DNA from 3 places in the Streptomyces sp. NPDC057428 genome. Region 3 is predicted to be linked to each of the others. Evidence: riboswitches for the same ligand, from Rfam matches in the RefSeq annotation. Region 3 holds a riboswitch; each other region holds the start of a gene.
The links. Region 3 has a riboswitch for thiamine pyrophosphate ahead of thiO (glycine oxidase ThiO). Riboswitches for the same ligand answer to the same signal wherever they lie in the genome.

Region 1: linked by a shared signal. The riboswitch ahead of ACFU5K_RS26640 (thiamine ABC transporter substrate binding subunit) and the one ahead of thiO (glycine oxidase ThiO) in region 3 are both predicted to bind thiamine pyrophosphate.
Region 2: linked by a shared signal. The riboswitch ahead of thiC (phosphomethylpyrimidine synthase ThiC) and the one ahead of thiO (glycine oxidase ThiO) in region 3 are both predicted to bind thiamine pyrophosphate.

Annotation. Positions count from the first base shown of each region.
Region 1 is NZ_JBHVCT010000093.1:12,306-23,513, forward strand. It holds gene ACFU5K_RS26600 (Lrp/AsnC family transcriptional regulator) at 1-341, shown strand, start outside; gene ACFU5K_RS26605 (aspartate aminotransferase family protein) at 326-1,705, shown strand; gene ACFU5K_RS26610 (ABC transporter ATP-binding protein) at 1,926-2,663, shown strand; gene ACFU5K_RS26615 (hypothetical protein) at 2,645-3,808, shown strand; gene ACFU5K_RS26620 (LOG family protein) at 3,843-4,976, shown strand; gene ACFU5K_RS26625 (SRPBCC domain-containing protein) at 5,006-5,461, opposite strand; gene ACFU5K_RS26630 (ABC transporter ATP-binding protein) at 5,577-6,602, opposite strand; gene ACFU5K_RS26635 (ABC transporter permease) at 6,605-8,221, opposite strand; gene ACFU5K_RS26640 (thiamine ABC transporter substrate binding subunit) at 8,266-9,354, opposite strand; TPP riboswitch at 9,426-9,542, opposite strand; gene rlmN (23S rRNA (adenine(2503)-C(2))-methyltransferase RlmN) at 9,639-10,745, opposite strand; gene ACFU5K_RS26650 (DUF6233 domain-containing protein) at 10,929-11,208, shown strand, end outside.
Region 2 is NZ_JBHVCT010000041.1:33,847-40,878, forward strand. It holds gene ACFU5K_RS17840 (DUF5326 family protein) at 1-40, shown strand, start outside; gene ACFU5K_RS17845 (IclR family transcriptional regulator) at 359-1,126, shown strand; gene ACFU5K_RS17850 (SsgA family sporulation/cell division regulator) at 1,228-1,665, shown strand; gene ACFU5K_RS17855 (YibE/F family protein) at 1,732-3,087, opposite strand; TPP riboswitch at 3,159-3,291, shown strand; gene thiC (phosphomethylpyrimidine synthase ThiC) at 3,284-5,110, shown strand; partial or broken gene ACFU5K_RS17865 (enoyl-[acyl-carrier-protein] reductase FabV) at 5,289-5,966, opposite strand; gene ACFU5K_RS17870 (hypothetical protein) at 5,987-6,193, opposite strand; partial or broken gene ACFU5K_RS17875 (transcriptional regulator) at 6,283-6,429, opposite strand; partial or broken gene ACFU5K_RS17880 (replication initiator) at 6,436-6,951, shown strand.
Region 3 is NZ_JBHVCT010000035.1:2,661-13,868, reverse strand. It holds gene ACFU5K_RS16190 (sulfite oxidase-like oxidoreductase) at 99-731, shown strand; gene ACFU5K_RS16185 (deoxyribonuclease IV) at 757-1,620, opposite strand; gene pknB (Stk1 family PASTA domain-containing Ser/Thr kinase) at 1,643-3,559, opposite strand; gene ACFU5K_RS16175 (thiazole synthase) at 3,688-4,482, opposite strand; gene thiS (sulfur carrier protein ThiS) at 4,485-4,733, opposite strand; gene thiO (glycine oxidase ThiO) at 4,730-5,956, opposite strand; TPP riboswitch at 5,954-6,066, opposite strand; gene ACFU5K_RS16160 (NAD(P)/FAD-dependent oxidoreductase) at 6,257-7,498, shown strand; gene ACFU5K_RS16155 (Rv2175c family DNA-binding protein) at 7,558-7,923, shown strand; gene thiE (thiamine phosphate synthase) at 8,036-8,686, shown strand; gene metF (methylenetetrahydrofolate reductase [NAD(P)H]) at 8,899-9,816, shown strand; gene ACFU5K_RS16140 (hypothetical protein) at 9,867-10,820, shown strand; gene ACFU5K_RS16135 (phytoene desaturase family protein) at 10,872-11,208, opposite strand, start outside.

The sequences.
Region 1 (11,208 bases), on a different contig from region 3:
TACGACAGCGTGTCCAGAAGCTGCTCGACCAGGGCGTGATGCAGATCGTCGCCGTCACGGACCCGCTCACCGTGGGCCTGCGGCGTCAGGCGATGGTGGGCATCAACGTCGAGGGCGACCTCGACCCGGTGGCCGAAGCCCTGTCGGCCATGGCCGAGTGCGAGTACGTGGTGATGACCGCGGGCTCCTTCGACCTGGTGGTGGAGATCGTCTGCGAGGACGACGACCACCTGCTGGAGACGATCAACAAACGCGTCCGGGCCATACCCGGGGTGCGCTCCACCGAAAGCTTCGTCTACCTCAAGCTCAAGAAGCAGACCTATATGTGGGGAACCCGATAGCCGTGAGCAAGGACCTCAGCCGTACCGCGTACGACCACCTGTGGATGCACTTCACCCGCATGTCGGACTACGAGAGCGCGCCCGTCCCCACCATCGTGCGTGGCGAGGGCACCTACATCTACGACGACAAGGGCAAGCGCTACATCGACGGCCTCTCCGGCCTCTTCGTGGTCAACGCCGGACACGGCCGCCACGAGCTCGCCGAGACGGCGTACAAGCAGGCCCAGGAACTGGCCTTCTTCCCGGTGTGGTCCTACGCCCACCCCAAGGCCGTCGAGCTGGCTGAACGGCTCGCCCACCACGCCCCCGGCGACCTCAACAAGGTCTTCTTCACCACCGGCGGCGGCGAGGCGGTCGAGACCGCCTGGAAGCTGGCCAAGCAGTACTTCAAGCTCCAGGGCAAGCCGACCAAGTACAAGGTCATCTCGCGCGCGGTCGCCTACCACGGCACCCCGCAGGGCGCCCTGTCCATCACCGGGCTCCCCGCCCTCAAGGCCCCCTTCGAGCCGCTGGTGCCCGGCGCGCGCAAGGTGGCGAACACCAACATCTACCGTGCGCCGCTCTTCGGCGACGACCCGGAGGCCTTCGGCCGCTGGGCCGCCGACCAGATAGAGCAGGAGATCCTCTTCGAGGGCCCCGACACCGTCGCCGCGGTCTTCCTGGAGCCCGTGCAGAACGCCGGCGGCTGCTTCCCGCCCCCGCCCGGCTACTTCCAGCGGGTGCGGGAGATCTGCGACCGGCACGACGTGCTGCTCGTCTCCGACGAGGTCATCTGCGCCTTCGGCCGCCTCGGCACGATGTTCGCCTGCGACAAGTTCGGCTACGTCCCGGACATGATCACCTGTGCCAAGGGCATGACCTCGGGCTACTCCCCCATCGGCGCCTGCATCATCTCGGACCGCCTGGCAGAGCCGTTCTACCGGGGCGACAACACCTTCCTGCACGGTTACACGTTCGGCGGCCACCCGGTCTCCGCCGCGGTCGGTCTCGCCAACCTCGACATCTTCGAGCGCGAGAACCTGAACCAGCACGTCCTGGACAACGAGAACGCGTTCCTGACGACGCTGCAGAAGCTGCACGACCTGCCCATCGTCGGGGACGTCCGGGGCAACGGATTCTTCTACGGCATCGAGCTGGTGAAGGACAAGGCCACCAAGGAGACGTTCACCGACGAGGAGACCGAGCGCGTCCTGTACGGCTTCCTCTCCAAGGCGCTGTACGAGAACGGCCTCTACTGCCGGGCCGACGACCGGGGCGACCCGGTCGTCCAGCTCGCGCCGCCGCTGATCTCCGACCGGTCGACCTTCGACGAGATCGAGGGCATTCTGCGCAATGTCCTCACGGAGGCGTGGGCGAAGCTCTGACCGACGCTCCGGCCCCACCGGAGAACACCCGCCCCGAAAGTCATTTCATACGGTCTACACGGCCCGAATGCACCCGTTCGAGTGAGAAGGGGCGCATCCGGGCCGTGTGCTGTCCCGACACCCCGGTCCGGCTGCCTAGCGTGCCGAGTAACCGATCGGCCTTGCCTTCGTTCCCCCGTACGAGGGAACGGGAAATCTGATCCGAACCGAGGTGTACGCCATGGTGGCCCCGCCCGACAACGACGTGATCTGGGGACGTTCCCTGCACCACTCCCACAACGGCTCCCCGGGGCTGTCCGGTGTGTCCGTCGGGGTCCGTGACGGTGAGATCCTCGCGGTCACCGGCCCGCGCGGGAGCGGGAAGACCACCCTGCTGCACTGCCTGTCCGGCCAGTTGGTGCCCGAGCAGGGCGAGGTGTGGTTCAACAGCACCCCCGTGCACACCATGGGCCCCAGGGTGCGCGAGCAGTTGCGCCGCGAGCGCTTCGGCTGGATCGGCGCCGAACCGCAGCTCGTCCCCGAACTGACCACCTGGGAGAACGCCGCCCTCCCCCTGCTGCTGCGGGGCGTTTCGCACCGGGCCGCGAAGAAGGCGGCCGCCGAGTGGCTGGAGCGGCTGGACATCGGCCCCCTCGCCAAGACGCGTCCGCACGCGCTGCTCCAGTCGCAGCGCCAGCGGATCTCGGTGGCCCGCGCGTTGACGGCCTCACCTTCGGTGATCTTCGCCGATGAGCCGACGGCGTCCCTGCACCGCGCCGAACGCGCACAGCTCCTGCGCACCCTGACCACGGCGGCACGGTCGCACGGCATCACCGTCGTCCTCGCCACCCACGACTCGGAGGTCGCCTCCCTCGCCGACCGCGTGGTCGCACTGCTGGACGGCCGCCGCGTCACCACACCCGCCCTGCCCGCCGCGTCCGACCCGGAAGGCCGCTCGGCGTGCTCGCTCTCCGTCTGACCCGAGGATCGCACCCCCTGGTCCTGATGCGGCGTCTGATCCTCGCCGCCGCGTCGGCCGGGGTCGGATTCCTGCTCCTGTGCACCCTCGGATACGCCTCCGGGCACCCGGCGGACGCGGCGAGCTCCGTCATGCGGCTGCTGTGGTGCGCCGTACCGCTGGCCGCGACGGTGCAGTTCGCCGTCGCCGTGGCACGTACCGATCCGAGCACCCGACCGCGCCCCGGGCTCTTCGCCGCGGGTCTCGGCCCGGTCCGCCTGGCGGCGCTGGCGGCGGTCTCCACCGCCGTGTCCACGACGCTGGGATCGGCGGTGGCACTGCTCTTCTTCCTGCATCTGCGCGGGGACCTCACGGGACTGCCGTTCGACGGCGGGGCCGCCGATTTCCTGGGCGCGGGCACCTCTCTGCCGCTCGCCGCGGTCGTCATGCTGCTGGCCCTGGCTCCCCTGGCCTCGTCGGCGGCGGGCGGGCTCGCGGTACGCGCCAGGCCGGTCGCGCCGTCGGAGGCCCAGGAGGCCGAGGAGGAGCTCGCGCCCTCGGCCGCGCCGACGGGCCTGCCGTGGGGCGTGGCACTCACCGCGGCCGGTCTCGCGGTCGAGGCCTACGCGAGCCGGGGCTCGGCCGGCAGCCCCTTCCCGCTGCCCGGCCGGCTCGACTCCACTCCTGCGGCCGTGCTGGCGGGCTGGGTCCTCACGGCGGTCGGCCTGGCCATGGCGGGCCCCGGTCTCACCCATCTGTGCGGGCGGCTGCTCCAGGCCGTGCGCCCCGGGGCCGTACGGCTGCTGGCGGGCCGGGTCCTGATGGACGAGGCGACCCGGATCGGCCGCCCGCTGGGCGTCCTCTGCGCGGTGGTGTCCGGGGTGTTCGCCGCCTCGGTGCTTTACACCGGCGGGCCGCGGCCCATCGGACCGCTCACCGCGCTCGGTGCGATCCTCGTCGTCGGCTGCACCACCGCGACCCTCCTGACCTCGGCACTGGAGGCCAGGCAGGCCCGCACCCGTGCGGCCGGGACCCTGCTGCGGCTCGGCGCCTCCGCCTCCGCGCTCCGCAGTGCCGCCGCCCTGCGGGCGCTGGTGCTGCTCGCCGTCTTCACCCCGCTGACCTGGGCGATCGCGGAGCTGGCGGCACTTCCTCTGACGGAGTGACGTCCTCCGCCGTCGCCGTACGTAGCATGGCCACGTGGAAAATTCGGACGAGAGTACGTACGCACCCGGCATCGAGATCGAGGCGCTCGCCGCGTTCGACCGGGCGGTCGCGGCCGGAGCCCTGGCCGGGCACCGTGTCCAGTCCGTCGACCTGACGGAGCGGGGCGACGCGCTGCTCACGACGGACACGCGCGGCGCGGTGTTCCTCGGCTGCCGTATCGCGCCGCGCGCGGAGGCGAAGATACGGGCGGACGGGGCCTTCGTCTTTCCCCCGGTGCCCGGTCTGCCCTTCGACCCCTACCGCGGGCTGCTCTACACCCCGGACGCGCTCTACGAGGGCCTGGCAGAGGGCGGTTACGCGTCGACGCCGGACGCCAGGGCGTACAGCTGGTTCCAGCTGACCAGGTCGAACGGCGACGTCTTCGCGTCGATGCTGCGGGCCCTCCACGACGACGCCGTCTCCGACGCGCTGGACGAACACCTCGCCGGCGCCCGGGTGGTCGGCGTCATGGGCGGGCACGCGATGGCACGCGGCTCCGCCGAGTACCACGGCGCCGCCCTGCTCGGCCGGGAGCTGGCCCGCAGCGGGCTGACCGTGGCGACGGGCGGCGGCCCTGGCGCCATGGAGGCTGCCAACCTCGGCGCCTACGCCGCCCCGCACTCCGACGCGATGCTGCTCAAGGCGTGCGAACTCCTCACCGCCGCACCTTCGTTCAGCCCCTCGGTCACCGACTGGGCCTCGGCGGCGTTCGCCGTCCGCGAGCGCTGGCCCGACGGCGGTTCGTCGGTCGCGGTACCCACCTGGTTCTACGGCCACGAGCCGCCGAACGCCTTCGCGGACCACATCGCCAAGTACTTCGCGAACGCCGTGCGCGAGGACGGCCTGCTGGCCCGCTCGAACGCCGGCGTGATCTTCCTGCCCGGCGCCGCCGGAACGGTGCAGGAGATCTTCGACAACGCGACACCGAACTACTACGAGTCCCGGTCGGCGCCCACGCCCATGGTGCTGGTGAACCGCGCGCACTGGACGGAGAGGCTGCCCGCCTGGCCGCTGCTGCGGGCCCTGGCGGCGGACCGGCCGATGGAATCGCGCATCGCGCTCGTCGACTCCGTCGACGAGGCCGCCGGTGCGCTGGCCCGGCTGACCGACGGCGCCACTGCGGGGTGATCCCCGGCAGGCGCCCGGCCGGGACGCCGTCAGCGGGCGGCGGCGAGCTTCGCGTCCAGGGCGTCGAAGAAGGCTTCCCAGCCGTCCTCGGCCGCGGCGTACTGCTCGGGGGTGAGGTTGCCCCCTCGCTGCCGGAAGACCATCTCGGTGGTCCCTCCGCTCTTCTCGGTGAGGGTGACCGTGACGGTCTCGCCCTCGGCTTCCGCCGGCGCGCTGCTGTCCTTCAGCGTGAAGACGAGCCGCTTCGGGGCGGACACCTCCTTGTACACACCGTGGAACGGCATCTCCACCCCGGGGACCACGATGACCAGGCTCCACGAGCCGCCCGGGGTCACGTCCATAGACACCTGGTCCAGCGGCACGTGCGCGTCGCCCCCGTACCAGACGGCAAAGTGCTCGGGGACGGTCCATGCCTCGAAGACCCTGTCCCGCGGCGCCTGGACGACCCGGGTGATGTCGATCCCCTCGCGCTCGGACTGCGTCATGGTCCCTGCCCCTTCCGGACGGCCGTGCGACCAGGGGACCACGGCCCGGGACGGGCCGCCAGCCGGTCATGCCACGTACCCGGCCCGTATCCGCGTGGCCGGCCCACGCGCCGCGCTATCCGGCCACGGGCAGGACCACCGTCTCGGCCGGGTCGAACGTCACTCCCACCACGGCCCCTTCTTCCGGGGTGTCCCGCAGGGAGCACTCGGCCTCCAGGGCGGGCCCCTCTCCGGGGTGCAGGACGACGCTGACGTGATGGCCCCGGAAGGTGCGTACGCCCGCCGTGCAGCGCAGGCCGTCCCGCGGTGCGCCGAGCCGGATCCCGCCGGGCCGGACCAGCAGCTCGCACCGGCCCTGGGGTGATCCCTCGGGCACCGGGACCTTGCCCCAGACGGTGTCGGCCGCCGTACCCGTGACCGTCGCGTCCACCAGGTTGTCGAAGCCCAGGAAGCGGGCCACGAAGGGGGACGCGGGGCGCTGCCAGACCTCCAGCGGGGTGCCTTCCTGGGCGATCCCGCCCTCGCGCATGACCACGACCCGGTCGGCGAGGGCGAAGGCCTCGCCTTGGTCGTGGGTGACGGCGAGCACCGTGGTGCCCAGCCGGCCGAAGAGGGCGCGCAGTTCGACGACGAGGCGTTCGCGCAGGCTGCGGTCCAGCTGGCCCAGCGGCTCGTCGAGCATCAGCAGTCTGGGGCGGGGAGCCAGCGCCCGGGCGAGGGCCACCCGCTGCTGCTCGCCGCCGGACAAGGCGGCGACGGCCCGGCGGTCCGCGCCTGGCAGGCCGACCAGGTCCAGGAGTTCCCCGGCCCTGCGCTCGCGCTCGGCGCGGGGGACGCCGTGCATCCGCAGCCCGAACTCGACGTTCGCGCCGACGTCCCGGTGCGGGAACAGCTGGTGGTCCTGGAACATCAGCCCGAGCCCACGCCGGTGGACGGGCAGCGGGGCCTGGTCGGCGCCGTCCAGGAACACACGCCCCGCGTCCAGGGGCTGCAGCCCGGCCACGGCTCGCAGCAGCGTCGACTTCCCGCTGCCGCTCGGCCCCAGCACGCAGACGATCTCGTGGTCGGCGACCTCCAGGTCCACGGCGTCGAGCGCGGTCCGTCCACCGAACCGGACCGTGGCCGAATCCACTTCCAGCATCTTCAGAACTCCCCGGATCGGTCGGTACGGATTCGTTCGAGCACGAGCAGGGAGGCCGCGCAGACGAGCATCAGGATCGTGCTGAGGGCCATCGCCTGGCCGTAGTTGAGCTCGCCCGAGCGCCCCAGAAGCCTGGCCACCGCGACCGGCAGCGTGGGGTTGTCCGGGCGGGCGATGAACACGGTGGCGCCGAACTCCCCGAGCGACACGGCGAACGCGAAGCCCGCGGCCACGAGCACCGCCCGCCGTATCAGGGGCAGGTCGACCTCGCGCCACGCACGCAGCGGCGAGGCACCGAGCACGGCCGCGGCCTCACGCAGCCGGTCGTCCACCGCGCGAAGGACGGGCAGCATGATGCGTACGACGAAGGGGACGCCCACCAGTGCCTGGGCGAGCGGGACCAGGATCCAGGAGGTACGCAGGTCCAGTGGCGGCCGGTCAAGGGTGATCAGGAAGCCGAAGCCGACGGTGACCGCCGACACCCCGAGCGGCAGCATCAGCAGTGCGTCGAAGCCCCGTACCAGCCGTCCCGCGCGCCGCCTGGTCAGTGCGGCGGCGGCGAGGCCACCGATCAGGAGGGCGATGACGGTCGCCACCAGCGCGTAACGCAGGGAGTTCCCGATGGCGTCGAGGGGCGGCACGAGGAAGGTCGAGCCGCTCGCGTCGGCGGACTGCAGCGCGCGGTAGAAGGCGAATCCGTAGCCGCCGGAGGTGTCCAGGGAGCGTTCCACCAGCACGCCGAGCGGCAGCAGGACGAGCAGAAGCACGCTGAGCAGCACACCACCCAGCAGGGCCCGCTGCCCCGCTCCGCGAGGAGGCCGGGACGTCTGCGCCGGGTCGACCAGCTTCAGCGCCGTCTCCCTGCGGCGCACGGTCCGGGCGTGGACGGCGAGGATTCCGCCGACCGCGGCGAACTGCACCAGGGTGAGCACGGCGGCCGTCGGGAGATCGAGCAGCTGCGCGGTCTGCCGGTAGATCTCCACCTCCAGGGTGGAGTAGGCCGGACCGCCGAGGATCTGGACGACGCCGAAGGAGGTGAAGGTGAAGAGGAAGACCATCAGCGCGGCGGCGGCCACGGCGGGCGCCAGCGCGGGCAGGGTCACCCGTCGCCAGGCGGCGAGACGTCCCGCCCCGAGCACCCGGGCGGCCTCCTCCTGGCGGGGGTCGAGCTGGGACCAGAGTCCGCCCACTGTCCGTACGACGACGGCGTAGTTGAAGAACACGTGGGCGAGCAGGATCGCCCACACCGTGGTGTCGAGCCGTACGCCCCAGAGCTCGTCGAGGAACCCCCCGCGCCCCAGCAGTGCCAGGAACGCCGTGCCGACCACGACGGTCGGCAGGACGAACGGCACCGTCACCACGGCGCGAAGCAGTTGCTTGCCCGGGAAGTCGAAGCGGGCGAAGACGTACGCGCCGGGCAGCGCGATCAGCAGGGTCAGCGCCGTCGAGGCGAGAGCCTGCCAGGTCGTGAACCAGAGGACGTCCAGGATGGCGGGCCGGCTCAGCACCGTGCCGATCCGGCCGAACTGCCAGACGCCGTCCGCCTTCAGCCCCCGGCCGACGATCGCGGCGACCGGGTAGGCGAAGAACAGCGCGAAGAACGCGACGGGCATGGCCATCAGCCCGAACCGCACCGCGTTGCCCCGCCACGCGGGAGGCGCGGCTACCTTACGACGAGCGAGGACCATGACTGGACCCACTGCTCACGGTTCTTGGCGATCTTCTCCGGGGCCACGCTCGCCGGCTTGTCCACGGTGGCGCCGAACTTCGTGAAGAGCTCCGGCAGCTTCGCGTCCTTCGCCACCGGGTTCACGAACATGTTCAGCGGCATGTCCTCCTGGAACCGCTTGCTGATGAGGAAGTCCAGCAGCGCCTTGCCGCCCGCCTCGTTCTTCGCGCCGTTCAACAGGCCGGCGAACTCGATCTGGCGGAAGCACGTACCGGTGGCGACGCCGGTGGGGGCCACGGCAGGCTGCGGATCGGCGTACAGCACCTCGACGGGCGGGCTGGAGGCGTAGGAGACGACGAGCGGCCGGTCCGCCTTGGCCTTCTTCCCGCCGGCCGAGCCGGAGAACTCCTCGTTGTACGCCTGCTCCCAGCCGTCGACGACCTTGACGCCGTTGCTCTTCAGCTGCTTCCAGTAGTCCTGGTAGCCGGTCTCGCCGTGGGCGGCGACGGTGCCGAGGAGGAAGCCGAGACCCGGCGACGAGGTCGCGGCGTTCTCGGTGACGAGGAGGTTCTTGTACTCGGGCTTCAGCAGGTCGTCGAAGGACTGCGGCGGGTCGAGCTTCCTGTCGGCGAAGTACTTCTTGTCGTAGTTGACGCAGATGTCGCCGGTGTCGACGGGCGTGACCCGGTGCTTGTCGCCGTCCAGCTGCGTGTCGGCCGCGACGCGTTCGAGGCCCTTCGCCTCGTACGGTGTGAAAAGGCCGTTGTCGAGGGCCCGGGAGAGCAGCGTGTTGTCGGCGCCGAAGAACACGTCGCCGCGCGGGGACCCCTTGGTCAGGATCTCCTGGTTGAGCGCTGCTCCGGCGTCACCGCTCTTGAGTACCTTGACCTTGTAGCCGGTCTCCTTCGTGAACGCCTTCAGGACGGTGTCCGAGGCGTTGAAGGAGTCGTGGCTGACCAGCGTGACGGTCTTGGAACCCCCGGCTCCCGCAGCGCCGTCGTCGTCACTCCCGCAGCCCGCGAGCACGGACACGCCGAGCGCGGCGGCGAGTGCCGTCGCCGCGTACTTCGTGGTGGTGTTCATGTGATTCCTCCTGGAGATGACCAGGAAGAGACGCGGCCCCACCCGCTCGGCGAGCGGGCAGGGCGCAACAGCTTGAGTAAGGTCCGAACTTCCTACCCGGAATGACCCGGGCGAGGTTCAGAGGGTCTGCGGCCGACCTGTCCTCGGTGCCGCACTCTCAGCGCTGTGGCGCTCCCCTGTCGGAATATGAAGTTGATTCGCGAACCAGGCTACACCGGCGGGACGATCGGGACCGGGCGGACGGAGCGGACCGGGCCGGCACCGCCGGACCCGGCCGGTCTCTCTCAGCGCTCGGAGGCCGCCAGCTGCCCGCAGGCCCCGTCGATCTCCTGGCCGCGGGTGTCCCGAACGGTGACCGGCACGCCGTGAGCCGCGATGGCCTCCACGAACGCCTTCTCGTCCTCGGGCCGCGAAGCGGTCCACTTGGAGCCCGGCGTCGGGTTCAACGGGATGAGGTTGACGTGGACCCGCTTGCCCTTGAGCAGCCGTCCCAGCCGGTCACCGCGCCAGGCCTGGTCGTTGATGTCGCGGATCAGCGCGTACTCGATGGAGATGCGGCGGCCGGACTTCTCCGCGTACTCCCACGCGGCGTCCAGGACTTCGCGTACCTTCCAGCGGGTGTTCACGGGTACGAGGGTGTCGCGCAGCTCGTCGTCCGGGGCGTGCAGGGACACCGCGAGGCGGCACTTGAAGCCCTCGTCGGCGAAGCGCAGCATCGCGGGGACCAGCCCGACCGTGGACACCGTGATCCCGCGCTGCGAGAGCCCGAGGCCGTCGGGCTCCGGGTCCGTCAGCCGCCGGATCGCCCCGACCACGCGCTTGTAGTTGGCCAGCGGCTCACCCATGCCCATGAACACGATGTTGGACAGCCGTGCCGGTCCGCCCGGGACCTCGCCGTCGCGCAGCGCGCGCATGCCGTCCACGATCTGGTGCACGATCTCGGCGGTCGACAGGTTCCGGTCGAGACCGGCCTGCCCGGTCGCGCAGAAGGGGCAGTTCATGCCGCACCCGGCCTGCGACGAGATGCACATGGTCACCCGGTCCGGATACCGCATGAGGACGGACTCGACGAGCGTCCCGTCGTGCAGCTTCCAGAGCGTCTTGCGGGTGGTGTCGTCGTCGCAGCTGATGTGGCGGACCACCGACATCAGGTCGGGGAACATCGCCTCGGCGAGCTTGTCCCGCGAACCGGCCGGGATGTTGGTCCACTCCGCCGGGTCGTGCGTGAACCGCGTGAAGTAGTGCTGCGACAGCTGCTTGGCACGGAAGCCCTTCTCGCCGGTCGCGGCGACTGCTTCCTTGCGCTCGTCGGGTGTGAGGTCGGCGAGGTGCCGCGGCGGCAGCTTGGCTCCGCGGGGCGCGACAAACGTGAGTTCTCCGGGCTTAGGCATGGTTCACCCAGTGTCGCAGACACGCCGTGGTAGTAGAGGCCGTCAGCGGGCCGGAGGCCGCGCAGCGGGCGCCGGCGGGCCTCGGACGGGCCGCGACAGCACGGTGCGGCCCGGAGACAGTGACCGATCGCACGACGGGGAAGAAGTGCGCAGGGTGGAACATGGGGGCATAGAATCGAATACGTGTCCGATAACCTTTCCCGTCTGGACCGCCTCCGGATCGTGCGCGAGTGGCAGGCCTATCAGCTCGGCCGAACCGATCGGACCATCGCCGAGCTGGAGGAGCGCGAGGCCTCGGCCGCCCGGGCGGCCCGCGTCCTGCCGCCGCCTGCGCCCGGCTGGAAGCTGTCGGTGCTGCGCGCGGGTGGCGGGAACCAGGCGGACGCCGTCCACACGGGCGACTGCGGTATGGGCGGAAAGCGGACACAGGCCATGACTCGGGAGCAGGCCCTGCGCGCGCTCA
Region 2 (7,032 bases), on a different contig from region 3:
ACGGAAGTTCATGGCGTCGTCCTCGCGCAGCGACTGGTAGAAGGTCCACGGCGGCCGGAGGGGAGTTCTTCGCGCGGCCGGCGGTCGCCGGACAGGTGGCTTGGCCGGAGGGCGGCCGGTGGCCATGGATTCGGGCGTTAGCCCAGCGGAGCTAAGTCCAGGACGAAAACCTTCCCGTGGCGGGTCGTGCCGATACAGTGACGTACCGCTGCCGCCAGCTGGGAAATGACGGCTCGTTACCATCCTGCCCAGTGGTTTGTGCGACCGTCCGGTCTCAGGACCCCAGTTTCGCGGCGGGCCCGTGGGGGCGGCCCCCACGGGAGGGCTGACGGCCCGTCACCATGCCTGGGGGCGACCTGTGACCACGGCATCGAGCACCGCTGTTCCGACGTTGATCGGTTCGGTTCAGCGGGCGTTGCGACTTATGGAGGCTGTGGGCACCCATCGGGACGGGGCGCCGGCCAAGCAGCTCGCCAGGGAGGCCGGGCTTCCCCTCCCCACCGCCTATCACCTGCTGCGCACCCTGACCCACGAGGGCTACCTCCGCCGGGAGAACGGCGTCTTCCTCTTCGGCGCGGCCGCCGAGCGGCTGGGCGGCGGCCCCGCTACCCCGCGTCCTGGGGTGATCGTCGACTCCCTCGCGCACTGGGCGGAGGTCATCGGTGCCCCCGTGTACTGCGCCCTGTACCGCGAGGGCGAGATCGAGATGATCGCGGTGGCCGATTCGCCTTCCGCCCCCGCGGTGCGGGAGTGGGTCGCGTTTCGTGAGGCCGGTCACGCCCACGCGATCGGGCAGTGCCTGCTGGGCCAGCTCGACGAGCGTGCGCGCGAGGACCATCTCGACCGGTATCCCGTCAGACCGCTGACGCGTTACTCGGTACGGGACCGTCAGACGCTCCTGGCCCGGCTCAGGGCGATGAAGCGTTCGGAACCGGTCGTCGAGCGCCAGGAGTACGCCATCGGAACGGTGTGCGCGGCCATCCCGATCACCGTCGGATCCGCCGTGGCTGCGATGGCTGTATCTCTCCCCCTACAGGAAGAGGAACGGTTGCTCGCTGCAATCGAACAACTACGCTGCGAAGTGACAGCGCTCTTGCGCTCGTTCGTGTTCTCTATCAGTATCTGAAAAATCACTCCTTGTGATCTGCTAGCGCGTGCACCACGATGGCGTCAATAGGGCCATGGGGGATCATTCCTGGCCAGATTCATCTACTGCGGGGTTGAACGATGCGCGAGTCGGTTCAAGCAGAGGTCATGATGAGCTTCCTCGTCTCCGAGGAGCTTTCCTTCCGTATTCCGGTGGAGCTGCGGTACGAGGTCAGCGATCCGTATGCGATCCGGATGACCTTCCACCTGCCCGGTGACGCCCCCGTCACCTGGGCTTTCGGCCGTGAGCTGCTGCTCGACGGTCTCAACAGCCCCAGCGGTGACGGCGATGTGCACATCGGCCCCACCGAGCCCGAAGGGCTCTCGGACGTACACATCCGGTTGCAGGTCGGCGCCGACCGCGCACTCTTCCGGGCCGGCACGGCACCTCTTGTGGCCTTCCTCGACCGGACGGACAAGCTGGTGCCATTGGGACAGGAGCACACGCTGAGTGACTTCGACGGCAATCTGGAAGAGGCTCTGGGCCGCATCCTGGCGAAGGAACAGAACGCGGGCTGAGCGCAGAAGCCCGGCAGGGCCATCGAACACCGGCCGCCAGGGGGCCGCGTGTCCCCTGCCCCCGGATCACACCTTACGGCGCCGTCCCCTGCCGGTCCGCGCGGAGGCCGGAGCTCCGGCCTCCGCGCCGAGTTCCGTGCGGTCCGCGGAGACCACCAGGGCCGCGAGCACCGTCGTCACCGGCACCGAGGCGACCAGACCGATCGAGCCGACCAGCGTCCGGACGATCTCCTCTGCGACCAGTTCGCTGTTGGCCACGGTGCCCACACTGCTCTGCGCGATCGAGAAGAGGAGGAGCAGGGGAAGGGCCGCGCCCGCATAGGCGAGTACGAGGGTGTTGACGACCGAGGCGATGTGGTCGCGTCCGATCCTGATACCCGCGCGGTAGAGCTGGCGCACGCCCATCGTGGGGTCCGCCTGGTGCAGTTCCCACACTGCGGATGTCTGCGTGACGGTCACATCGTCGAGCACGCCGAGCGAACCGATGATCACACCGGCCAAGAGCAGGCCGCTCATGTCGATGCCCGGGTACAGGCCGTGGATGAGGCCGGTGTTGTCATCCGTGTTGCCGGACAGGTGCGCCCAGCCGATGAAGAGCGAACCGAGCAGCCCGATCAGCATCAGCGAGATGAGGGTGCCGATGACGGCCACCGACGTACGGGCCGTCAGGCCGTGGCAGGTGTAGAGGGCGATCAGCATGATGGCGCTGGCCCCGATCACGGCGACGACGAGCGGATTCGAGCCCTGCAGGATCGCCGGCAGGATGAACAGCGTCAGCACCGCGAACGAGACGGCGAGCGCGATCAGCGCCATCAGGCCGCGCAGCCTCCCCACCACGACCACCGCGAGGGCGAAGATCCCCGCCAGCAGGGCCATGGGGACCGTACGGTCCACGTCCGTCACGGAGTACTGGAGATCGCGCGGCGCGTCGGGTGCGAAGGCCACTACAACGCCCTGGCCCTCCTCAAGTTGACGGGTGGCGTCGGGCTGGATGATCTCGACGAACCTGCGGCCCCTGTCCTCTCCGGTCGTCACTTCGACCGTGGCTTTCCTGCACTGCCCCGACTGCCCGGCGACCGCCTCCCTGCCCGAGGGCGTGGAGGTGTCTCCGGTCGGGGGCACCTGCGAGGCGTTGACGTCCGCGCAGTCGACCCTGACGACCTCGACGACCGTGCCCTCCTGGGTCTGCCGGTCGAAGCCGACACCCGTGCGTTCGTGGGCGGGTGCTCCGCCCGGCCAGAACGCGACGAGGCCGACCAGGACAGCTGTGGCGAAGGGGATCACCACAGCCGCGATGACCTTCCGCAGGTGCTTCGAGACGGGCGCGGCGGGACCGTGGCTGTGCGTGTGGCCGTGGGCATGACTCTGCGTGCTGCCTGACGCGGGGGCGTGCGGTTCGGGAGCGCTTCGGGGGGACGTCACACGCCGATCATCCCAAGAACGGAGGAGGCCCTCTGGCCAGCACGCCAGCCGGGCCGCTAGCGTGGGGGCACATTTGCACACGCGGGAGCTCGGAGCACCGGGCTGAGAGGGCGCTGACCTCCGTATATCCGTACGGGACAGCTGCGCCGACCGCCGAACCTGTTACCGGGTAATGCCGGCGTAGGGAGTAGGTCTCATGACCACAGCGGACGCACGCAAGCCTGCCTCGGAGCGGAACGCGCAGCATGCGCAGAATGCCGAGAAAACGGAGAACACCGAGGCCGGAAAGTCCATCGGCTGGCACAAAGGGTACGTCCAGGGCTCACGCCCGGACCTCCGGGTGCCGGTCCGTCAGGTGCACCTCACCAACGGCAAGGACGTGACGCTGTACGACACGTCCGGGCCGTACACCGACCCCACCACCGAAACCGACGTCCGCCGCGGCCTCGCCCCCCTCCGCGAGAACTGGATCATCGCGCGGGGCGACACCGAGGAGTACGCGGGCCGCCCCGCGCGTCCCGAGGACGACGGGCTCAAGCACACCTCACCACGCGGTGGTCTGCGCAATCTCGACGCGGTCTTCCCCGGCCGCCCGCGACAGCCCAGGCGGAGCCGTGACGGCAGTCCTGTCACCCAACTCGCCTACGCGCGGCGGGGTGAGATCACTCCGGAGATGGAGTACGTCGCGATCCGCGAGAACGTCGCCCCTGAGGTCGTGCGGGACGAGATCGCGGCAGGCCGGGCCGTACTGCCGGCCAACGTCAACCATCCGGAGATCGAGCCGATGATCATCGGCAAGCGGTTCCTCGTGAAGGTCAACGCGAACATCGGCAACTCCGCGGTCACCTCCTCCATCGAGGAGGAGGTGGACAAGATGACCTGGGCCACGAAGTGGGGGGCCGACACGGTCATGGACCTCTCCACCGGGCGCAACATCCACACGACCCGCGAATGGGTCCTGCGCAACTCCCCCGTTCCGATCGGCACCGTCCCGCTCTACCAGGCCCTCGAAAAGGTGGACGGCCGGGCTGAGGAACTGACCTGGGAGATCTACAAGGACACGGTCATCGAACAGGCCGAGCAGGGCGTCGACTACATGACGGTGCACGCCGGTGTCCGCCTGCCGTACGTTCCCCTGACGGCCCGCCGTAAGACCGGCATCGTCTCCCGCGGTGGCTCGATCATGGCGGCCTGGTGCCTGGCACACCACAAGGAATCGTTCCTCTACGAGCACTTCGAGGACCTCTGCGAGATCCTCGCGGCGTACGACGTGACGTACTCCCTCGGTGACGGCCTGCGGCCCGGTTGCATCGCCGATGCCAACGACGAGGCGCAGTTCGCGGAGCTCCGGACGCTGGGTGAACTCAACACCGTGGCGAAGCGGTTCGGCGTGCAGACCATGATCGAGGGTCCGGGTCACGTCCCCATGCACAAGATCAAAGAGAACATCGACCTCCAGCAGGAGATCTGCGAGGAGGCCCCGTTCTACACGCTCGGCCCGCTGACCACCGATGTGGCGCCGGCGTACGACCACATCACCTCGGGCATCGGAGCGGCGATGATCGCGTGGTGGGGGACGGCGATGCTCTGCTACGTCACGCCCAAGGAGCACCTGGGGCTTCCGAACCGGGACGACGTGAAGACCGGTGTCATCACCTACAGGATCGCGGCCCACGCGGCGGACCTGGCCAAGGGGCATCCGGGTGCCCAGGAGTGGGACGACGCACTGTCGGACGCCCGGTTCGAGTTCCGCTGGGAGGACCAGTTCAACCTGGCTCTCGACCCCGACACCGCACGGGAGTTCCACGACGAGACGCTGCCGGCCGAGCCGGCGAAGACCGCCCACTTCTGCTCCATGTGCGGGCCGAAGTTCTGCTCGATGAAGATTAGTAGAAGCATCACAGAACAATTCGCCCCGGATCTCGCTGTGACCAGCGACGCTGAAGCTCAAGCGGGGATGCTCGCCAAGTCGAAGGAGTTCGCAGAGGCAGGCCATCGCGTGTACCTGCCAATTGCAGACTGATCTTCTGACATCTCAGCGTCCCCCTGCATACGTGGGGACGCTGAGACCCGTTCCGCTGCGCTCTGCTCGTGGTATGGACGCAGTCGGCGATCGTTACCTAGGGCTGTCAAGTAAACCTGCTGATGGGATACAGATAGTGCCCGTTTTACGACGCGATCGGGGGCGTTCGTGGCGCGGGTCAGATGGTGAGAGTGGGCCAGGGGACGTCGGTTTCGATGGCGGCGGTGTAGTCGATGCCGGGGACAGAGAAGCCGTAGAGGCGGCGGACTTCGTCGCTGAACCAGTCGAGTTCGGCGAGTTCGGTGATGGTTTCGCTGGCGGCGGTGCTCCAGCGTTCGGCGACGGCGTTCTGCACGGCGGGGTCGAGTTCCCAGGTGTCGAGGCGGACCCGGCCCTCGTCGTCGAGGTCGAGAGGGCGGGCGCCGGTCAGCTGATCCCACAGCTCCACCAGTTGACCGATCGGGGCCACCATGGCATCGCCGAGGACGCCACGCAGCAGCCCGACGTACAAGGCGATTCCGGGGATGGCGGTGGAGGACTGGGTGACGGCAACGGCGTTGACCGAGGTCACGGCCCGACCGCCCAGGGTCTTGCCGAGGCGCTCGTCCAACGTGCGTGCGGTGGCTTCCAGATGGGACTTTGCGGCGCCGATGGTGCCCTGCCGGTAGATCGCCGCGGTGAGCGGCGAGCCGATGTAGGACAGGGCGACGGTGGCGAAGCCGTCGGCGAGCAGGGACCGGTCGGCCAGGAACGTGATCCACCGTTCCCAGTCGGTGCCGCCCATCACCGCCACGGTCTGCTCGATGTCGTCGCCCTCGGCCGGCGCCGTGGTGACCTCCTTCACCTCCGGGGCACCGTGCTACTTCTCCAGAGTGGTCATGACCGCCTCGGCCTGGTGCCGTGCGGGTGCTCCCTGATCTCGACGTTCATGTCCGAGACCTTCGACATGTCTCCTGCGGACCGCGCCGTGTCCCGCGCCTTGGCCAGCGCGTTGCACACATCGCACCCCGGCACCGGTGGCGGGTCCGTGACGAGTCTCAGCGGCCGTTCGACCGGCGGACCGGGATGGGTGGGGTTCTTCATGGCCTCGACCCCCTCGTTTCGTCGTAGGACAAAACGCTAGAGACGAGCGGCGTCTCCATGCGCAGAAGTTCCACAAGGTTCCACACCGATCACTCCAATGAGGTGATGGCATCGGTGATCAGCGCACGGGCCTCCGCTCCGTACACTGCGAGCCGTGTGAACTCACGGAAGGCTTTCGCGTACTGCGCCACCTCGCTGGGGGCCGTCACGTTCACCCGTGCGGTGAGCAGTTCCGCTTCCGGTCCGGCACCGTCGACCGCTCGCTTGTCTGCCATCCCTGCTCGGGACGCGGCTACACGAGTGGTCCGGACGGCTTCCGCGACCTGTGCACCGACTGCGACGGCACCGGCCAGGCTGAACCCTTCGCCGATCAGCGCGTCCAGCGCCACGTACGCCAGATGATCCGCACCGCCTGGATCCTGGGTCACCTGCCGGAACTCGCCGAACTCAAGCTCTGGAAATGGGCCCACATGCTCGGCTTCCGCGGCCACTTCTCCACTAAATCCCGCGCCTACTCCACCACCCTCGGCGCGCTCCGCGACGTACGCCGAGCCTGGCGCACTGCCCAAGCCCAAGCCCGTGCCGGCCTCCCGGACCCGGACGAAGACACCACCCTCATCACCGAATCCGCCTGGGCCTACCTCGCCTCCGGCTACCGCCCCGGAGAAGAACTCCTCGCCGCCCAAACCCGCCACAACATCACCGAAGCCCGCGACCAAGCAGAACGCGTTAAGACAGAAGGAGAGGTCTGGCAGTGACTACTGTGGCTGAGCCCCACGCCCGGACCTCGATGACGTGCGAGGAAGACGCCGTTGACCGATGGATTGAACGGTGTCTGA
Region 3 (11,208 bases):
GCCATGCGGCCGTCCAGTAAGTGCAGGCTTAGTGCGAGTTGCCCTGATCGGCTCTCCCCTGGTCATGACCACCCCTGCCTGTCTGTCACCATGGAGGCATGGGTCAGCCGGAAAGCCGGGAACGCGGCACAGCAGAGCAGGCCGGGCTTCCACCGGGGCAGAGGCTGCAGCGCGGCTGGCCGGTCACCCATTACGGGCCTGTGCCGAAGTTCAAACCGGACCGCTGGGAGTTCAGGGTCTTCGGGGCCACGGCTGATGGTGACAAGCACTGCTGGAATCACCAGGAATTCTCGGCACTGCCATTCTCGTCCGTCGAGGCGGACCTCCACTGCGTGACGAAATTCAGCATGCTCGGAGCCGAATGGGGTGGAATCCTCGCCCGCGAGATCGTGCGACTCGCACCGCCCGCACCCCATGTCTCGCATGTGATGGTCTGGGCCGAATACGGATTCAGCTCGAATCTGCGGCTGGCGGACTTCACGTCGGACGGGACGCTGTTCGCCACCCATAAGGACGGTGAACTGCTCACCGCCGAACACGGTTTCCCCCTGCGACTGGTGGTGCCGCACCTCTATGCCTGGAAGGGCCCCAAATGGGTCCGCGGCATCGAATACATGACGGCCGACCGCCGAGGATTCTGGGAAGAGCGCGGCTACCACAACATCGGTGACCCCTGGAGCGAGCAGCGCTACTCCTACCAGGAGGAGCCCGGGGACGGCCCCGAACTCTGAGCCCCCTCCCCGACGGCCCCGGGACTCAGCCGCCGGCCGGACGCCGCAGCTCCTTCAGCCGCGCCACGTCCGCGGCATGCCCCTCCTTGCCGCCGGGAGTCTCGATGATCAGCGGTACGCCTTCGGTCGTGGGGTGGGAGAACAGCTCACGGAACGGCTCGGCGCCGATGTGGCCGGATCCGATGTTCTCGTGCCGGTCCTTGTGAGCGCCCACCACGTCCTTGGAGTCATTGGCGTGGATCAGCTTCAGCCGCCCCTCGCCGACCGTGTCCACCAGCAGGTCCAGGGTCTGCCGCATGCCCGACGGCCCGGTCAGATCGTGTCCCGCCGCGTAGATGTGGCACGTGTCCAGGCAGACGCCCAGTTTGGGATGGGAGTCAAGGGCCTCGAAGTACGGCCCGAAGTCCCAGGTGCGCGAACACAGTGAGAAGCCCTGCCCGGCGGTCGACTCCAGCAGCAGGAACGGGTCGTAGTCGTGGGTCAGTTCGTCCAGCAGCGGAAGCATGTGCGTACGTACCTGGGCGAGGGCGTCGGTGCGGGGGCGCCCGCCGGTCGCGGACCCGGTGTGCACCACCACGCCCAGTGCGCCGATGTCCCTGGCCCGGCGCAGCGAGTGCCGCAGGGACACGACCGACCGCTCGACGGTCGCCTCGGTGTGCGATCCGAAGTTGATCAGATACGGGGCATGGACGTAGGCGGGGACCGACTCCGCCGCGCACTGCGCACGGAACAGTTCGTCCTGCGCGGGGTTTCCGGGCGGCGTCGCCCAGCCGCGCGGATTGGCGACGAAGACCTGTACGGTCTCGGCCGCCAGCTCGCGGGCGTAGCCGAGGCCGACCCTGGACAGTCCGCCGGCCACGGGGACGTGGCCGCCGATCGGGTTGCGCATGTGCTGTCGGCCCCTCTCGGTTCTACAGGCCCTTGGTCCTGATGGTGATGGTGGAGCCCTCGGGAGCCTGCTGCCCGCCCTCGGTCGACTGACGGGCGACCGTGTCGCTGAACGAGAGGAACGGCCGGTCGACCTCGACCTCGAAGCCCGCCTTCTCCAGCGTGGTCCGGGCCTCGTCGACGTCCTTCCCCGTGACATCGGGGACGTCGAGCATCCGCGGGCCCTTGGAGACGGTCAGCTTCACGGTGTCGCCCTCGGCGGCCTCGGCGCCGCTCCCGGGTGACTGTCTGGCGACAGCGCCCTGTTCCTCGGGGGAGTCGACCCGGCCGGGCAGCACCTCGGCCTTGAGGCCCGCGTCCTTGAGTGCGGTCTTCGCCTCATCGACGCCGAGGCCCGTCAGATCGGGCACGTCGACCGGGCTCCCCTTGCTGACGACCAGGGCTACCGCCGAGTCGGGATGGCGCTCGGCACCGATCTCCGGGTCCGTGCGGATCACCTCGCCCCGGGCGATCTCCTCGCTGAACTCCCGGGTCACCATGCCGGGGGCGAGCCCCGTCTTCTTCAGCTCGCGCCGCGCGTCGGCGAGTGCGAGGCCCTCGACGTCGGGAACCTTCACGATCTCCGGGCCGCGCGAGATCACCAGCCCGACCGCGTCGTTGCCCCGGATCCGCTCACCCGAGCCGGGATCGCTGCTGATCACAGTGCCGCGCTCCACCGTGTCGCTGTAGGCGCGCCGGACCCCCTTCACGTCGAGGCCCTCGTCCGAGAGCCGCCGCTCCGCCACGCTCTGGGTCTGCCCCAGGAGGGAGGGGACCCGGGTGAACTGCCCCGAGTTGATGTACCAGACACCGGCACCGGCCCCCAGGACCAGCAGCACGGCGACGAGGGCGACGACCGCACCGCGCCGGCCGCCCCCGGCGATGCGGGCACGCCGGCCCGTCCGCTCCGGGGGCAGCGGCGGCATCTCCAGCCGGCTGGTGTGATGCGCGGTGCCCTGGTCCGCGGGGATCACCCGCGGGATCACGCTCGTACGGTCACCGGCGCCGTCGCGCACCTCCGCGATGGCCTGCGGCGGCACCGCGTCCAGCTGGTCCTCGGTGAGCGCGCTCCGCTCCGCGCGGGACTCGGCGAGCATCGCGACCGCGTCGTGCGGGCGCAGCTCGGGGTTGCGCGCGGTTGCGGCCGCCACCAGCCGGTCCAGCCCGGCGGCGAGGCCGGGGACGACCGTTGACGGAGCCGGGACGTCCTCGTTGAGGTGCTGGTAGATGACCTGGGCGGCGTTGTCCCCGGAGTGGGGCTTGCCGCCGGTCAGCATCTCGTAGAGCACCACACCGCAGGCGTACACGTCGGACCGGGTGTCGGCGGTGCCCTGCTCGATCTGCTCCGGGGCGAGGTAGGAGACCGTGCCCAGCAGGGAGCCGGTGGTGTCCGTGGCGGTTCCGACGGCGCGTACCAGCCCGAAGTCCGCCACCTTGACCCGACCGTCGTCGCCGATCAGGACGTTCTCCGGCTTCATGTCCCGGTGCACGAAGCCCGCGCGGTGCGCGGCGCCGAGCGCGGCCAGGACCGGCTCCAGGATGTCCAGAGCGGCCCGGGGCTGCAGGGCGCCGCGCTCGCGCAGCACGTCGCGCAGGGTGCACCCGGCGACGTACTCCATGGCCAGGTAGACGTACGCGCCCTGGGCTCCCTGGTCGAAGACCGCCACCACGTTGGGGTGCGCGAGCAGGGCCACCGACTTCGCCTCGCGGATGAAGCGCTCGACGAAGGAGACGTCGGTCGCCAGCGCCGGGTGCATCACCTTGAGGGCGAGCACCCGGTCGAGCCGGGTGTCCACGGCCCGGTAGACCGTGGCCATGCCGCCGACGGCGATGCGCGCGTCGATGCGGTAGCGGCCGTCGAGCAGCTGCCCGACGAGGGGGTCCTGGAGGGTTGTGTCCACGGAGCGAGTCTACGAGCTGCGACGGACACGACGGGCGGGCCCGGAGGCCCCGGAGGCCGATCCGGTGCCGAGCCGTGACAGGGGTATGCACGTGCTGTGACCAGGAGGCCGCCGCCGGTGCCCGGAACTCAGAAGGCCGGGCGCTCCGGATCCAGCACCGCCCTGCCCTCCCCGGGCGACGACGCCTCGGCGAAATGGCGGCGGGGGATGCGTCCTGCCCGGTACGCCAGCCGTCCGCCCTCCACCGCGTGCCGCATCGCCGCGGCCATCAGCTCCGGCTCCTGTGCCCGGGTCACCGCCGAGGCGAGCATCACAGCGGCACAGCCCAGCTCCATCGCCAGCGCCGCGTCCGAGGCGGTCCCGGCTCCGGCGTCCAGGATCACCGGGACCCCGGCCTGCTCGACGATCAGCTGGAAGTTGTGCGGGTTGCGGATGCCGAGCCCGGAGCCGATGGGGGAGCCGAGCGGCATGACCGCCGCGCAGCCCACGTCCTCCAGCCTGCGGGCCAGCACCGGATCGTCGTTCGTGTAGGGCAGGACCGTGAAGCCGTCGTCGACCAGGGTCTCCGCGGCGTCCAGCAGTTCGACCGGGTCGGGCAGCAGCGTCCGCTCGTCCGCCACGACCTCCAGCTTGATCCAGTCGGTGCCGAGGGCCTCCCGGGCCAGCCGCGCGGTCAGCACGGCCTCGCCCGCGGTGAAGCAGCCCGCGGTGTTCGGCAGGACCCGCACGGAGAGGCGCTCCAGGACCGAGAGCACCGAACCGCCCACCGTCGGGTCGAGCCGCCGCATCGCCACGGTGGTGAGTTCGGTGCCGGACGCGATCAGCGAGCGCTCCAGCACGTCGAGGCTGGGGGCCCCGCCGGTCCCCATGATCAGCCGCGAGGTGAAGGGGGTGGAGCCGAGGGTGAAGAGGTCGTCGGACACGGTCAGCCTCCCTGGACCGCGGTGAGTATCTCGACGCGGTCACCTTCGGCGAGCGCGGTGGCGGACCACTGACCGCGTGGGACCACGGCCTCGTTGACCGCGGCGGCCACACCGGAGGGAGCCGCGGTCAGCGCTGCGACGAGGGTGTCCAGGGCGGTGCCGGCGGGAAGGGTGCGACGTTCCCCGTTCACGGATACGGATACGGATACGGATACGGACACGGGGACGGTGGCTGGCACGGGCTGTGTCATACGGACTGCTCCTGCTGCGCGGGGGCGGTTCCAAGGCGGGTGGAGGCTGCCGCGCACCTCGGTGAGTGGGGCCGGGAGGCCGGTGGAAAGCGGGACGGGGAGAAGGGGCGGGCCACCTCGGGCAGTTCGCCGGTCGACAGCGCGTGGGCCATCACCTCGCCCGTGACGGGGGTCAGCAGCACCCCGTTGCGGTGGTGCCCGGTCGCGAGAAGCAGGCCGGGCAGCGCCGTCGGGCCCAGCAGCGGGGCGTTGTCGGGGGAGGCGGGCCGCAGGCCCGCACGCGTCTCGGTCAGCGGCAACTCGGTGATACCAGGCACCAAATCATGTGCGTCACGCAGCAGTTCGTAGACCCCGCCCGCGGTGACCGTGGTGTCCCAGCCCAGTTCCTCGGTGGTCGCGCCGACCACCAGCTCGCCGTCGGCACGCGGGACGAGATAGACGTGGCTGCCGCGCACGACGGCCCGTACGGTCCTGCTGAGGAAGGGGGCGTACGCGGCCGGGACGGTCAGCCGCAGCACCTGCCCCTTGACCGGGCGTACGGGCGGCAGGGCAGCCTCGGGTATCCCCGCCAGGCGGCCGCTGAGGCTTCCCCCGGCCAGGACCACCTGGCCGGCCGTCAGCTCCGTACCGTCCCGCAGGACCGCCCCCGTGGCCCGGCCGTGCGTGACGCGCAGGCGCTCGACCCAGGTGCGCCGGAAGGTCACCCCTGCCCGCTCGCACGCCGTGACCAGAGCGGACGCGAGGCGCCTTGGGTCCACCTGGTGGTCGCCGTCGACCCGCAGCCCGCCGCGTACGCCCGGCGCGAGCATCGGCTCCAGCCGCCGGCACTCGCGCCCGCTGAGCCACTCGGACCGCAGCCCCGAGCGCTGCTGCAGCGCGTGCAGCTCCCGCAGATGGGCCCGGTCGTCGGAGTCCAGTGCGACGGACAGGGTGCCGCAGGCCCGGAATCCCGTGGTCCGGCCGCTCGCCTCCTCCAGTTCGGCCACGAACTCCGGATAGCGGGCCGCCGAGGCGAGGTTGAGGCCGAGCAGCATCTGCTCGCCGTAGTGCAGTTCGGTGACGGCGGCGAGCATCCCGGCCGCGACCTGTGCCGCCCCGCCGCCCGGTTGGGGGTCGGCGAGCGTGGTGCCCAGACCGCGCTGGGCGGCCCGCCAGGCGGTCACCAGACCGATGACGCCGCCTCCGACGACCAGGACGTCGGAACTGTCTGCGGAGATACGCATGGGCGTCCAGCCCCTCCCTTCGCCGGCATGACCCGGATCAGGTTCGTACGGTCGGAGGCCGGTCAGCCTCCCTCTCAGCCCGGTACGCCCGGACTCCCGCGAGTGCCTTACGGCGGCCAGCCTAGTCCCCGCGGCCTCCGAGCAGTAGGGAGCGGCGCCCCGTGGCCCGTTCACCCGGTGGAGCATCCGCCCGGCGGCCCGCGTCCCCTCGGACGAGAACCGGAAGTGACCGGAGGCGGCGGGACGAGCGAGCGGAAGAGGCCGTGAGCTGACGCCATGTCACGTGATTAGGGTGGACCTGTGAGCGAGCAGACGCAGGACCCGGCAGGAGGACCCCGGCCGCACGGGGTCGTGATCGTGGGAGCGGGCATGGCGGGCGTGCAGACGGCCGTGGCCCTGCGCGAGCAGGGTTTCGCCGGCCCGGTCACCCTGGTCGGGGCCGAACCGCACCAGCCGTACGACCGGCCGCCCCTGTCCAAGGCGGTGCTGCTCGGCAAGGCCGAGGACTCCGCCTTCGACGTCGATTTCGAGGAGCTGGACATCACCCTGCGCCTCGGGCTCGACGTGACCGGCCTGCGCGCGGGGGCCCACGAGCTGGACACCGAGGAAGGGCCGGTCGCCTACGACGTGCTGGTCGTCGCCACCGGTGCGGAACCGGTCGTGCTGCCCGGCTCCGAGGGCGTGCCCGGCGTCCATCTGCTGCGCACCGTCGATGACGCGGCACGGCTGCGCCCCGTCCTGGAGCGTCAGCACGACGTGGTCGTCGTCGGAGCGGGCTGGATCGGCGCCGAGTTCACCACCGCGGCCCGCGCCGCGGGATGCGAGGTCACCGTCGTCGAGGCCGCCGACCGCCCCCTCGCCGGCACGATGCCCGCCGAGGTCGCGGCCCCCATGGCCGCCTGGTACGCCGAGAGCGGAGCCCGCCTCCTCACGGGCACCCGGGTCGCGAACGTCGAACCGGGCACCGTCCGCCTCACGGACGGCCGGACGGTCTCCGCCGGGGCGGTGGTCGTCGGAATCGGGGCCCGGCCCGCCACCGCGTGGCTCGCCGGTTCGGGCATCGCGCTGGGCCCGGACGGCTCGGTCACCACCGACAGCTCGCTGCGCACCTCGCTGCCCGGCGTCTACGCGGTGGGCGACTGCGCGTCCTTTCCTTCCGCCCGCTACGGCGAACGCCTGCTGGTCCACCACTGGGACAACGCGCTCCAGGGCCCGAGGACGGTCGCCGCCGCGCTCGCGGGCGGCGCGAGCGCGACGTACGACCCGGTGCCCTACTTCTGGTCCGAGCAGTTCGGGCGCTTCGTGCAGTACGCCGGCCACCACGCGGGTGCCGAGACGCTGCTCTGGCGCGGTGACCCCGCGGAACCGTCCTGGACGGTCTGCTGGCTGCGGCGGGGAGTCCTGGTCGCCGTGCTGGCCGTCAACAGGCCGCGCGACCTGGCCCAGGGCCGCAAGCTGGTCGAAGCGGGGGCGCGGATCGATCCGGCGCGGGCGGCCGATTCCTCCGTACCGCTGAAATCGACGGTGCTCCCGGGGCCGTGACAGCCCCGTACGGTCGGCCCGGGTACCGGCTGCCGGTGCGAGATGGCACGCTTGTCCCTGTGACCGAGATTGACGCAAAGATCGATGCTCTCGTCCCCGCCTGGCTCCACCTTCCTGACATCGCGGAAATGCTCGATGTCCAGGTGACGCGCGTACGGCAGCTGGTCAGGGATGGCCAGCTCATCGCCGTACGACGTGGTGAGAACCGGACGCTGCAGGTGCCTGCCGCCTTCATCGACGGCGACAAGGTGGTCAAGGGGCTCGCAGGGACCCTGACGCTCCTGAGGGACGACGGCTACAACGACGAAGAGATGCTGGAGTGGCTCTTCACCCCCGACCCGACCCTGCCCGGAACACCCGCGCAGGCCCTGAGCGAGAATCGCGGTACGGAGGTGAAGCGCCGGGCCCAGGCGCTCGCCGTCTGACCGGACGACCGTAGCGGGGTGCGGGCCGTGGCACACGCGGCCCGCACCCCGCCGTTCGGCGGTCCACCGGCCTACAGTGATTCATCGACGCACCACCCGGGGGGAACTCATCATGTCCACGCTGCGCGACAGGCTCTCCGACGCCCGGCTCTACCTGTGCACGGACGCCCGCAAACGCCAGGGTGACCTCCCCGAGTTCATCGACGCCGTACTGGCCGGCGGCGTGGACGTCGTCCAGCTGCGCGACAAGGGCATGGAGGCGGCCGAGGAGCTCGAACACCTCGAGGTGCTCGCCGACGCCTGCAAGCGCCACGGCGCACTCCTCGCGGTGAACGACCGGGCCGACGTCGCCCACGCCATAGGCGCCGACGTGCTGCACCTCGGGCAGGGAGACCTCCCGGTGCCCGCCGCCCGCGCCGTGATCGGCGACGACGTCGTGATCGGCCGCTCCACCCACGCCCAGTCCGAGGTCGACGCCGCCGTCGCCGAGGCGGGAGTCGACTACTTCTGCACCGGGCCGTGCTGGCCCACCCCCACCAAGCCCGGACGTCACGCCCCCGGCCTCGGCCTCGTGTGCTACACCGCCTCGCTCGGTACGGCCCGGCCGTGGTTCGCCATCGGCGGCATCGACGCGGGCAATCTCGACGAGGTCCTCGACGCCGGCGCCCGCCGCGTCGTCGTCGTACGCGCGATCACCGAGGCCGAGGATCCGGCCGCGGCCGCCGAGACCCTGGCCCGGCGCGTACGGGCCCACGCTCTCTGAGCCCGGCTCCCTCCCTCGTGGCCCGTGCGGCCGTGCGAACGTCCGGGCGGGTCGGTGCTCCGGCCCTCGACCTGCCTCGGTCGGGAGTCCGCCGGAGGTGTCCCGGAGAGGTGTCAGAGAGCGGTGTCCGAGGGGTGGACAAAAGCCGCCTCATTCCGGTCAATTCGCTCGCTCCGGTTGGGGGAGCGCCCGGCCCTGGTTAACCTCCCAGTATGGCTCTCGGCACACCTTCCACCAGGACGGATCACGCGCGCACCGTGCGTGAGCTGCTCGCCTCCGGTGAGACGTCGTATTCGTTCGAGTTCTGGGCGCCCAAGACCGAGAAGGGCGAACGGAACCTCTGGAACGCCCTGCGGCGCGTCGAGGCCGTCGGACCGAGCTTCGTCTCCGTGACCTACGGAGCAGGAGGATCCACGCGTGCCGGGACGGTGCGCGCCACCCAGCAGATCGCCGCGGACTCCACGCTCACCCCGGTGGCGCACCTCACCGCCGTCGACCACTCCGTCGCCGAGCTGCGCAACATGGTCGGACAGTACGCCGACGCCGGAATCCGGAACATCCTCGCCGTGCGCGGAGACCCGCCCGGCGACCCCATGGGCGAGTGGGTCGAGCACCCGCAGGGTGTGCGGTACGCCGCCGATCTGGTCCGGCTCATCAAGGAGGCCGGTGATTTCTGCGTCGGCGTCGCGGCTTTTCCCGAAATGCATCCGCGGTCGGCCGACTGGGACTCCGACATCGGTCATTTCGTGGACAAGTGCCGCGCCGGTGCCGATTACGCGATCACCCAGATGTTCTTCCATCCGGAGAGTTACCTCCAGATGCGTGATCGCGTGGTCGCCGCGGGTTGCGACACCCCGGTCATTCCCGAGGTGATGCCCCTCACCAGCGTCAAACAGCTCGAGCGGTTCGCCCAGCTCAGCAACGCGTCCCTGCCCTCCCCGCTGAAAGAGCGGATCCTCGCCGCGAAGGACGACCCGGCCGCTGTACGCTCCATTGGCATCGAGTTCGCCACGGAGTTCTGCGCGAAACTGCTCTCCGAGGGTGTCCCGGGGCTGCACTTCATCACGCTCAACAATTCGACGGCGACACTCGAGATCTACGAGAATCTCGGACTGCACAAGCAGTCGTGACCGGCCGTACCCGCCACCGACCGGGGCGGTGGCCGTAGGAGGGGGCGGGCGTGGGCTGGACGGTCCTCTACATCGCATTCGGCATAGTGGCGCTGTGGCTGCTGGGCGAGGTGCTGCTGCAGTACAAGGCACGGCTCCGCTGGCGGCTGCTGGCCTTCTGCGGCTTCCTCGGCGTGGTCCTCGGCGTGCTGATCCCCTCTGTGCTGGTGATCGCCCTCGGGGCGATCACCTTCGCCACGGGGCAGACGTATGTGACGCTCTCGTTCAGGCGCGGTTTCTCCACCGGATGGGCCCTCGGCGGCAGTCCGGGTGAGAGCCGCCGTCGCCGCGGGGCCGGAGCGTCCGCCCAGAAGCCGGTACTCGAAGTCTCCGAACTGGAGTACGAGGGAGCCTCCCCTTCCCCGGAGGCGCAGGCGCCGTCCGCGGTCTACGAACCGGAGCCGATGCCGGACGACACCGGGCAGTACGGCATCTACACCGACCCGGCCCCGGCCGGCGGTGAACAGCAGCCGCAGTACGCCGCGTACGACCCCTACAACGGCTACGGGCAGCAGGCCGGCCAAAACTCCTACGGTGACGGGAGCGGCGGCTACCCAGGCCAGGACGCCTACCAGGACCAAGGCGCGTACTCCGGCCAGGACACCTACCAGCCACAGGACACCTACCAGGCACAGGGCACGTACACGGGGCACTACGACTACGGCCCGGACGGGGCGGGTTACCCCGCCCACTCCGACCCGTACGCCGGAACGGGCGCCACCGACGCCACCGGGCAGTACGCCGGGTACGACAACACCGGGTACGACAGCCAGGGCCACGGCTACGACCCGTCCCAGGCCACGGGCCCGCACCAGCCCGCCGACCAGTACTCCACCGACACACCGCCCGGAGGCGTCTGGGTCCCGCAGCAGCGCGAGAGCGATCAGTACCCGCCGCTCCCGCCGGAGGCAGATCCCTACGGAAACGGCTACGACACCGGTCAGAACGAGCAGTACCGCTACTGACCGGGCGCCGGCACGGGCCTTGCGCCGCCTCTCAGGGACGACCGCGGCTCCTCACCGGGAGCCGCGGAAGTCGTCGCCCTCCACCACGAGTCCGGCGACCAGGGCGCCCGACATCCCGGCGTGGGCCAGCCCGCCGCCCGGGTGCGACCAGCCGCCCGCCAGATACAGGCCAGGCAGCGACGTGCGGTTCCCGGCGTGCAGGTACGCCCCCCCGGCCCCGGCCAGGGCCGGAGCCGGCACCGAACCGCCCGCTGCACCGGTCTCGGCGGCGGTCTCGGCGGGGGTGCGCACCTCGGCGTGGAGTATCCGCTCGCGCAGGCCGGGTACGGCCTCGGCGGCCCGGTCGGTCACCGACTGCGCGAAGCGCTCGCGCAACGCCTTGTCCGTC